2 regions of the Enterococcus malodoratus genome follow, and region 1 is predicted to be linked to the other one. Evidence: predicted binding sites of a transcription regulator. Region 1 holds the regulator's gene; the other holds the start of a gene.
The links. Region 1 encodes LexA, which represses DNA repair genes until DNA is damaged. Its sites were predicted from a motif close to CNAACANNTGTTNG; they were not measured.
Positions count from the first base shown of each region.

Region 2: uvrB (excinuclease ABC subunit UvrB) is a predicted target of LexA. The motif match lies at 2,365-2,378, and genes of this name have one in related genera.

Region 1 covers NZ_JAQDPG010000002.1:247,807-252,199, forward strand. The annotation lists gene recJ (single-stranded-DNA-specific exonuclease RecJ) at 1-584, shown strand, start outside; gene PGP85_RS04580 (adenine phosphoribosyltransferase) at 599-1,111, shown strand; gene PGP85_RS04585 (hypothetical protein) at 1,197-1,460, opposite strand; gene lexA (transcriptional repressor LexA) at 1,563-2,186, opposite strand; gene PGP85_RS04595 (DUF896 family protein) at 2,319-2,561, shown strand; gene tkt (transketolase) at 2,654-4,393, shown strand, end outside.
Region 2 covers NZ_JAQDPG010000002.1:501,485-505,877, reverse strand. The annotation lists gene PGP85_RS05720 (amino acid ABC transporter ATP-binding protein) at 1-17, opposite strand, end outside; gene PGP85_RS05715 (amino acid ABC transporter substrate-binding protein/permease) at 30-2,195, opposite strand; gene uvrB (excinuclease ABC subunit UvrB) at 2,441-4,393, shown strand, end outside.

The DNA.
Region 1 (4,393 bases):
GTCGGGCAAAATATACTTGGAATCAAAAAATCGAAAGTGGAAATGTGTTGTATTTAGCTTTTGAAGAAAAAAGTCAAAATCTATTTGCTAAGGAATTAGAGCAGCCAATTACTTTATATAATGAGGCTATCTCTTGGTCCGACTTTGACCAGTTAGTTGTCCTTGATTGCCCGGATCAAAAAGAACTGCTAAAGAATATTTCTATCTCGGGAAGGTTTGAACGAATCTATTTGTACCTATATAGTCCAGATGAAGCATATTTAAATGGTCTACCTAGTCGCGATCAATTTACCAAACTGTATCAATTTTTCCAAAAACAGCCACGAGTAGATATTCGGTTTAAACTAAAAAATGTTTCAAATTACTTAAGAATTCCAGAAAAATTATTAGTATTCATGATTCACGTGTTTTCTGAGCTGAAATTTGTTACAATAAACGACGGCGTTTTACAAATGGTCGAGTCTCCCGAGACACGGGCTTTTGAAGAGAGTAAGATTTATCAAAAACGCATGGCTCGAATTGATAGCGAAGAGTTTTTATTAATGAATGATATTGAAACTATTAGAAATTGGCTGAAAGGCTAGGAGGAACAACCAACATGAACTTGAAAGACTACATTGCTAGTATTCCAGATTATCCAAAGGAAGGGATCGTCTTTCGCGATATTTCGCCACTGATGGCTGATGGTGATGCATATCGTGAAGCGACAAAGCAAATTGTAAATTACGCAAAAGAAAAACAAATAGATATGGTCGTTGGACCAGAGGCTCGGGGCTTCATCGTAGGATGTCCAGTGGCATTTGAATTAGGGCTAGGTTTTGCACCTGTTCGTAAACCAGGTAAATTACCTCGTGAAGTAATTGAAGTCGAATACGAAAAAGAGTATGGAACAGATACATTAACAATTCATAGCGATGCTATTAATCCTGGTCAACGTGTACTGATTACCGATGATTTATTAGCTACCGGTGGAACGATCAAAGCGACGATCGAACTTGTTGAACAACTCGGCGGTATTGTTGTGGGGTGTGCGTTCTTGATCGAATTGGAAGAGTTGCACGGCCGTGACAAAATCCAAGGATATGATATTTTAACTTTAATGGATTATTAATCAGTGAGCTGGAGAAAAATCTCCAGCTTTTTTCTATGCACAAAAAAACTGCTAGAATGATATCTAGCAGTTCAGAGTAGTATTTTTAAGCAGACTTGTGATAATGATGATCATAAGTCACGTAATAGAAATCTTCGGCTGGTTCTTTATAGTAATGTTCTTCTTCAATATCTTCTTCGTATTCATGTTCAGCGTAATGCTGAGCATATTTACGTTCATCCCATAACATGAACCAAACAAGGAACAACCCAGAAAAAATGACGATCGTGGCTAGGGATCCCAACTTGCCAATCAATAAACCAAGCAACAAAACTGCGATAATTAAACCAAATCTTCTTACTGCTTTCATCAATAATCACTCCTAATAAATACGCGAACGTGTGTTTGTATACCCATTATACGAATGTTTGTTCGTTTTGTAAAGAAAAAAATAATCGGAAGTGAATTCCGATTAATAAATATGGTTACGGTACAATCCGACAACTTTCCCAAGAATGGATACATTATCAAATATCAAAGGTGCTAACTCATCATTTTCTGGCTGAAGACGGATATGATCGGCTTCACGATAGAATCTTTTACAAGTAGCCTCGTTTTCATCAGTCATCGCGATCACGATTTCGCCATTCGTAGCTGATGATTGTTTTCTAACAATGACGTGATCCCCATCATAAATGCCTGCGTTAATCATACTTTCTCCGCGAATCGTCAGCATAAACAGACTGCCTTCTTCACTGGAAAGATCCGGAGGAACCGGGAAAAAGTCTGAAGCCTCTTCGACTGCTAAAATCGGCTCACCAGCAGTAACGACTCCTAACATAGGAATAACTTGCGGAGTTGCTCCAATTTTTTCTAAACCAGTAATGGTCAATTCAATAGCTCTCGGCTTTGTTGGATCACGTAAAATCCAACCTTTTTTCTCTAATCTGGATAAATGGCCATGAACTGTGGAAGTAGATGAAAGATTCACAGCTTCTCCGATTTCTCTGACAGTGGGTGGGTAACCTTTATTTTCAACGCGTTCATGAATGAAACGTAAAACTTCTAATTGTTTTGTTTCCGTTCTTTTTGCCAATGCCCGCACCTTCTTTCGTTTTTTTTAGTGTAGCATAATCATTCAAACAAATCAAACAAGCGTTCGTATTTGTTTGTACTTTCAACTTACTAATTTTTATGTATAATTAGAAAGGGAAAAGAGGTGCTCAAGATGATTAACGATGAAACAATTGCACGAATCAACGAGTTGGCTAAAAAAAAGAAAACTGTTGGCTTAACAGACGCTGAAGCGCACGAGCAGAAAGTTTTGCGGGAAGAATATATCTCTTCATTCCGCAGCGGAATGCGTCATCATATCGAAGGGATGAAAGTCGTTGATCCTGAAGGCAATGATGTCACTCCAGAAAAATTGAAAAAAATCCAAAAGAAAAAAGGATTACATAATAGAAAGTAAATCTTTTGATGGTAAGTGATTGAAATGTCAAAATAAATCGGTTACAATGAATCTGTAATTAAAGTATTTATGACCAAAAAGGAGGAACTATTTTGTTCGACAAAATCGATCAACTAGGTGTAAACACAATCAGAACGTTAAGTATTGAGGCAATTCAAAAAGCAAACTCAGGTCATCCAGGTCTACCAATGGGTGCAGCTCCAATGGCATATGCTCTATGGACAAAGCATTTGAATATCAATCCAGCGACTTCATTAAACTGGCCAAACCGTGACCGTTTTATTCTATCTGCAGGACATGGTTCAGCAATGCTTTACAGCTTGTTGCATCTTGCAGGTTATCAAGTAACTATTGACGATTTAAAAAACTTCCGTCAATGGGAAAGTAAAACTCCAGGTCATCCCGAGTATCATCACACAGATGGTGTGGAAGCTACTTCAGGTCCTTTAGGTCAAGGTATTTCAACTTCAGTTGGGATGGCAATGGCTGAGGCGCATTTAGCAGCAACTTATAACCGGGACAGCTTTAACGTTATGGATCATTACACATATGCATTATGTGGCGATGGTGATTTAATGGAAGGTGTTTCTGGCGAAGCTAGTTCAATGGCTGGTCATATGAAATTGGGTAAATTAATCGTATTATACGATTCAAATGATATTTCATTAGACGGACCAACATCAAAAGCTTTCACTGAAAATGTTGGTGCTCGTTACGAGGCCTATGGCTGGCAACATATTTTGGTTAAAGATGGGAACGACTTAGAAGCGATCTCTAAGGCAATCGATGAGGCAAAAGCTGAGACAGATAAACCATCATTGATTGAAATTAAAACAGTTATTGGTTTCGGTTCACCCAAAGAAGGGACATCAGCAGTTCATGGGGCACCTCTAGGACAAGATGGAATTGATGTTGCTAAAACTGTATATGGTTGGGAATATCCTGACTTCACTGTTCCAGAAGAAGTTGCAAAACGTTTCAAAGAAGAAATTAATGATAAAGGTGCTAAAACAGAAACTGAATGGGATGCAATGTTTAAAAACTACGAAAATGCTCATCCTGATTTAGCTAAGCAATTTAAAATGGCCTTTGCTGGCGAGTTACCAGAAAATTGGGAAGAAGCATTACCTGTTTATGAAGATGGAACTGCACAAGCAAGCCGTGTATCAAGTAAAGATGCTATCCAGGAAATTGCTAAAGTTGTTCCAAACATCTGGGGCGGATCAGCCGATTTATCTGGCTCAAACAACACAACAATTGCTGACGAAGCAGAATTCCAACCTGGTTCTTATGAAGGACGTAACATTTGGTTCGGTGTTCGCGAGTTCGCAATGGCAAGTGCGATGAATGGGATTCATCTACATGGCGGTACACGCGTTTACGGTGGAACATTCTTTGTATTCACTGATTACTTGCGTCCTGCTGTTCGGATGTCTGCGATTCAAGGATTGCCAGTTGTCTATGTGTTAACACATGATTCTGTAGCTGTTGGGGAAGATGGACCAACTCATGAACCAATTGAACAATTGGCCAGCGTTCGCTGCATGCCGAATGTTCAAGTCATTCGGCCAGCCGATGGCAATGAAACTTCTGCTGCATGGATTCAAGCACTTGAAACAACAAACAAACCAACAATTTTAGTGTTAAGTCGTCAAAACTTACCAGTTTTACCAAACAGTAAAAACATGGCTAAAGATGGTGTTGCTAAGGGCGGATACGTAATTTCTAAAGCTGAATCTGATACACCAGAAGGTATTTTGATTGCGACTGGTTCTGAAGTGAACTTGGCTGTTCAAGCTCAAAAAGAATTGAAAGCCCAAGGTAAAGATGTT
Region 2 (4,393 bases), 250 kb from region 1:
ACAATTTTTTTATCCATCTTATTTTCCATCTATTTCACCTTCTTATCTAAACGGTTTGCTAACTTAGTCAAGATCGTGATCAAGATCAAGTACATGATCGCGATGATCAAGTAAACGTAAGAACTTTGGGTCGTCCGCGCCACAATAATTTTTCCTGTTTGCAGCAATTCTACGACACCGATCGCAGAAATAATCGTCGTATCTTTCAAACTAATAACAAATTGGTTGATGAAAGAAGGGATCATGATCTTCACGGCCTGCGGCAAAATAATTTTTTGCATCGTCCGATTATAGGACATACCTAAGCTTCGAGACGCTTCCATTTGTCCAACTGGAACGGCGTTGATACCACCACGAACAATTTCAGCGATATAAGCACTGGCATTTAAAGTCAATGTAATAATCCCGGCTGCAAAATCAGGAATCTTGATACCGGTAATACCTGGCAGGCCAAAGAAAATAAAGAAGGCCAATACCATCATTGGAATACCGCGAATAATATCGATATAGATCCCAGCAAGGGTACGCAATCCACGAACTGGAGAAACACGGAACAATCCAAAGATGACACCTAGAACCAAGGCTAAAGCAAATGAAACTAAAGCTAATACGATCGTTTTCCATAAACCATCTAACAATGATTTATAATTGTTTTTTAGCAATCCGGTAATCGTTGATTCGTCCACAGCATCTTTTTTCTTTTCGGTGCTTCCAGAACCAATGTATTGGTTGACAATCTTATCGTACTCTCCTGTACGTTTCAATTCTTTCAAACCTTCTGTGAACATTTCTCGCAGTTCAGCATTTTGCCCCTTTTTAACAGCGAAACCATACTCACCACCAACTTCACGTTTAATTGGTGTTTTCAAATCTTGTCCTTGTTTCACGGCATAGCCGATAACAGGGTAATCATCCATCATTGCATCAATTGATCCAACTTTCAATGCGTCATATAATTGATCAGCAGCATCGAAGCTTTTGACCGTATAACCGTATTCCTTTTTATGAGCTTCTAAGAAATCAGCACTTTCCGTTCCGACTTTTGCGCCGACTGTTTTGTCTTTCAAATCTTTGTAGGATTTGATGTCTTTGTTATCTTTGGCAACCGCTAATTGAATGCCGCTTTGGAAGTAGGGATCGGAAAAATCATAATTTGCTTTTCGTTCATCCGTGATCGTCATTCCTGCGATCATTCCATCTGCTTGTCCAGATTCTAGTGCTTGCATGGCAGAAGAGAAGCCGATGAATTTGAAATCAATTTTGAATCCTTGCAATTCAGCAATTCGTTTCAGCAAGTCAACGTCGATTCCTTTGTATTCACCATCGCTGTCTTTGTATTCAAATGGAGCAAAAGCAGAATCACTGGAAACTACATAGACATCTTTTTTGGGTTCAATTTTTTTCATTTCGCTTGCAGTCGATGAGTTGCCAGAACCAGTAGAAATGTATTCACTGACGATTTTATCATAGCTGCCGTTCTTCTTTAAATCCTTCAGACCTTGATTAAACTTCTGTAACAGCTCCTTATTTTCGCCCTTTTTAACAGCGAAGCCATAAGAACTGCCTTTTTCTGGATCGCCCACCAACTTAAATGGTTGACCGTTCGTTACAGCATAACCAAGTACGGGATAATCATCAAAAATTGCTTCAACATTGCCGTTGGTCAATGCATTGTACATCGCATCAGCAGCTTCATACTGTTTGATATCATAGCCGTATTTATCTTTATTTTTTTCTAAAAAAGTGGCACTTTCGGTCCCGATCTTTGCTGCGACCGTTTTACCCTTCAAATCTTTGTAATCCTTGATATCTTTATTATCATTTTTGACAGCCATTTGAATCCCACTATCAAAATAGGGATCGGAAAAATCAAATGTTTTTTTCCGTTCATCGGTGATACTCATCCCGGCGATCATACCATCAAGTTGATCTGATTGTACCCCTTGAATAGAACTGTCGAAACCTAGTGGACGAAGATCAACTTTGAAATCTTGATCTTTCGCGATCTGTTTGATTAGATCTACATCAATTCCTATGTATTCACCATCAGAATTTTGAAACTCAAAGGGAGCGAAGGTCAAATCCGTTCCGATTTTATATGTCTTTTCCGCGGCGTTGGTCTTAGTGGCGAAGCCAAGTGTGAAAATACTTGCCATTAAGAATATAACGAATGGGATAAATTTGGTTTTTCTCATAATAATCCTCCTAATTACTTATCATTTGTTTATTATATGTTAGTTTAAGGATAAAATACAAGTAGCTCATTGTGAGATAGAAAAAAATTTGAAAACTCGTAACATGATATGTAAGAAAATATCACATCAACATTTTAACGCTTTATTATATAGTAGGAATAAAAAATGGCGAAAATATGTTCGGTATGCTATAATTTTGAAATGGAAAATCTTTGTTCATTTAATTTAAAAAGGGGGATTTTTGTATGATTGAAAGAGCAACGGATAATACGTTTGACCTTCATTCAAAATATCAGCCTGCTGGCGATCAGCCTGAGGCCATTTCAGAATTAGCCGAGGGTGTCGTCAATGGAAAAAAGGCACAAATACTTTTAGGAGCTACCGGTACAGGGAAAACCTATACAATCTCCAATGTCATTAAGGATGTTAATAAACCAACCTTGATTATTGCCCATAACAAGACGTTAGCGGGACAATTGTATGGAGAATTTAAAGAGTTTTTTCCTAACAACGCGGTGGAGTATTTTGTCAGTTATTATGATTATTATCAACCGGAAGCTTATGTTCCTTCGAGTGATACATATATTGAAAAGGATTCAAGTATCAATGATGAGATAGATAAATTACGACATTCGGCAACTAGTTCGTTATTAGAAAGAAATGATGTCATTGTGGTGGCCTCAGTTTCTTGTATTTTTGGGTTAGGCTCACCAAAAGAATATATGGAGCAAGTCGTGTCATTACGCGTCGGAATGGAAATGGATCGGAATCAATTATTACGGAATCTGATTGACATCCAGTTTGAACGAAATGACATCGATTTTCAACGTGGTCGTTTTCGTGTTCGTGGTGATGTAGTAGAAATCTTCCCGGCTTCACGAGACGAACGAGCGTTACGTGTGGAGTTCTTTGGAGATGAAATTGAACGAATTCGAGAAGTGGATGCTTTGACAGGAGAGATTACCGGAGAGACGGAGCACGTAGCAATCTTCCCGGCAACCCACTTCTTGACTAATGAGGATCACATGGAAGTGGCCATCAGCAATATCCAGAAGGAGCTAGCAGATCGTTTAGAAATACTACGAAATGAGAACAAGTTACTGGAGGCACAGCGTTTGGAGCAACGAACCAATTATGATATTGAAATGCTGCGGGAGATGGGTTATACGTCTGGTATCGAAAACTATTCACGTCATATGGATGGCCGTAAAGAAGGCGAGCCGCCATACACGCTGATCGATTTCTTTCCAGATGACTTTTTAATGGTTATTGATGAATCACACGTAACAATGCCCCAAGTACGCGGTATGTATAATGGAGACAGAGCTCGGAAGCAAATGCTAGTTGATTATGGATTCCGGTTGCCATCAGCGTTAGACAACCGGCCATTAAAGTTAGAAGAGTTTGAAGAGCGTGTCAATCAAATCGTATACGTATCTGCAACTCCTGGTCCATATGAACATGAAAAAACGGATACTGTAGTAGAGCAGATCATTCGTCCGACAGGTCTATTAGATCCGGTCATTGACGTTCGTCCGATCATGGGACAAATTGATGATCTCGTTGGAGAAATCAATGAACGAGCTGAACGCAACGAAAGGGTTTTTGTCACAACCTTAACGAAAAAAATGTCGGAAGACTTAACAGATTACTTCAAAGAATTAGGAATTAAAGTTAAGTATTTACACAGTGATATCAAGACGCTTGAACGTACAGAAATCATACGCGATCTACGTTTAGGAAAATTTGATGTACTTGTAGGAATCAATTTGTTGCGAGAAGGAATTGATGTACCAGAAGTTTCACTAGTTGCGATCTTGGATGCGGATAAGGAAGGTTTCTTACGAAGTGAGCGTTCGCTTGTACAAACAATTGGTCGGGCTGCGCGAAATTCTGAGGGTAAAGTTATCATGTACGCTGATAAGATTACAGATTCAATGCAGCGAGCGATGGATGAGACGACTCGGCGTCGGAAAATTCAGCAACAATACAATATTGATCATAATATCGAACCAAAAACAATCATTAAAGAGATTCGTGATTTGATCTCGATCAGCAAGGTTGCTGAGGATGCCGAGACGTACGATACAACTTCTTATGATGAATTATCTAAAGAAGAACGTAAAGAGCTTATCGCTAAAATGGAAGAAAAAATGCGTGAAGCTGCTAAAACGCTTGATTTTGAGACTGCGGCAACT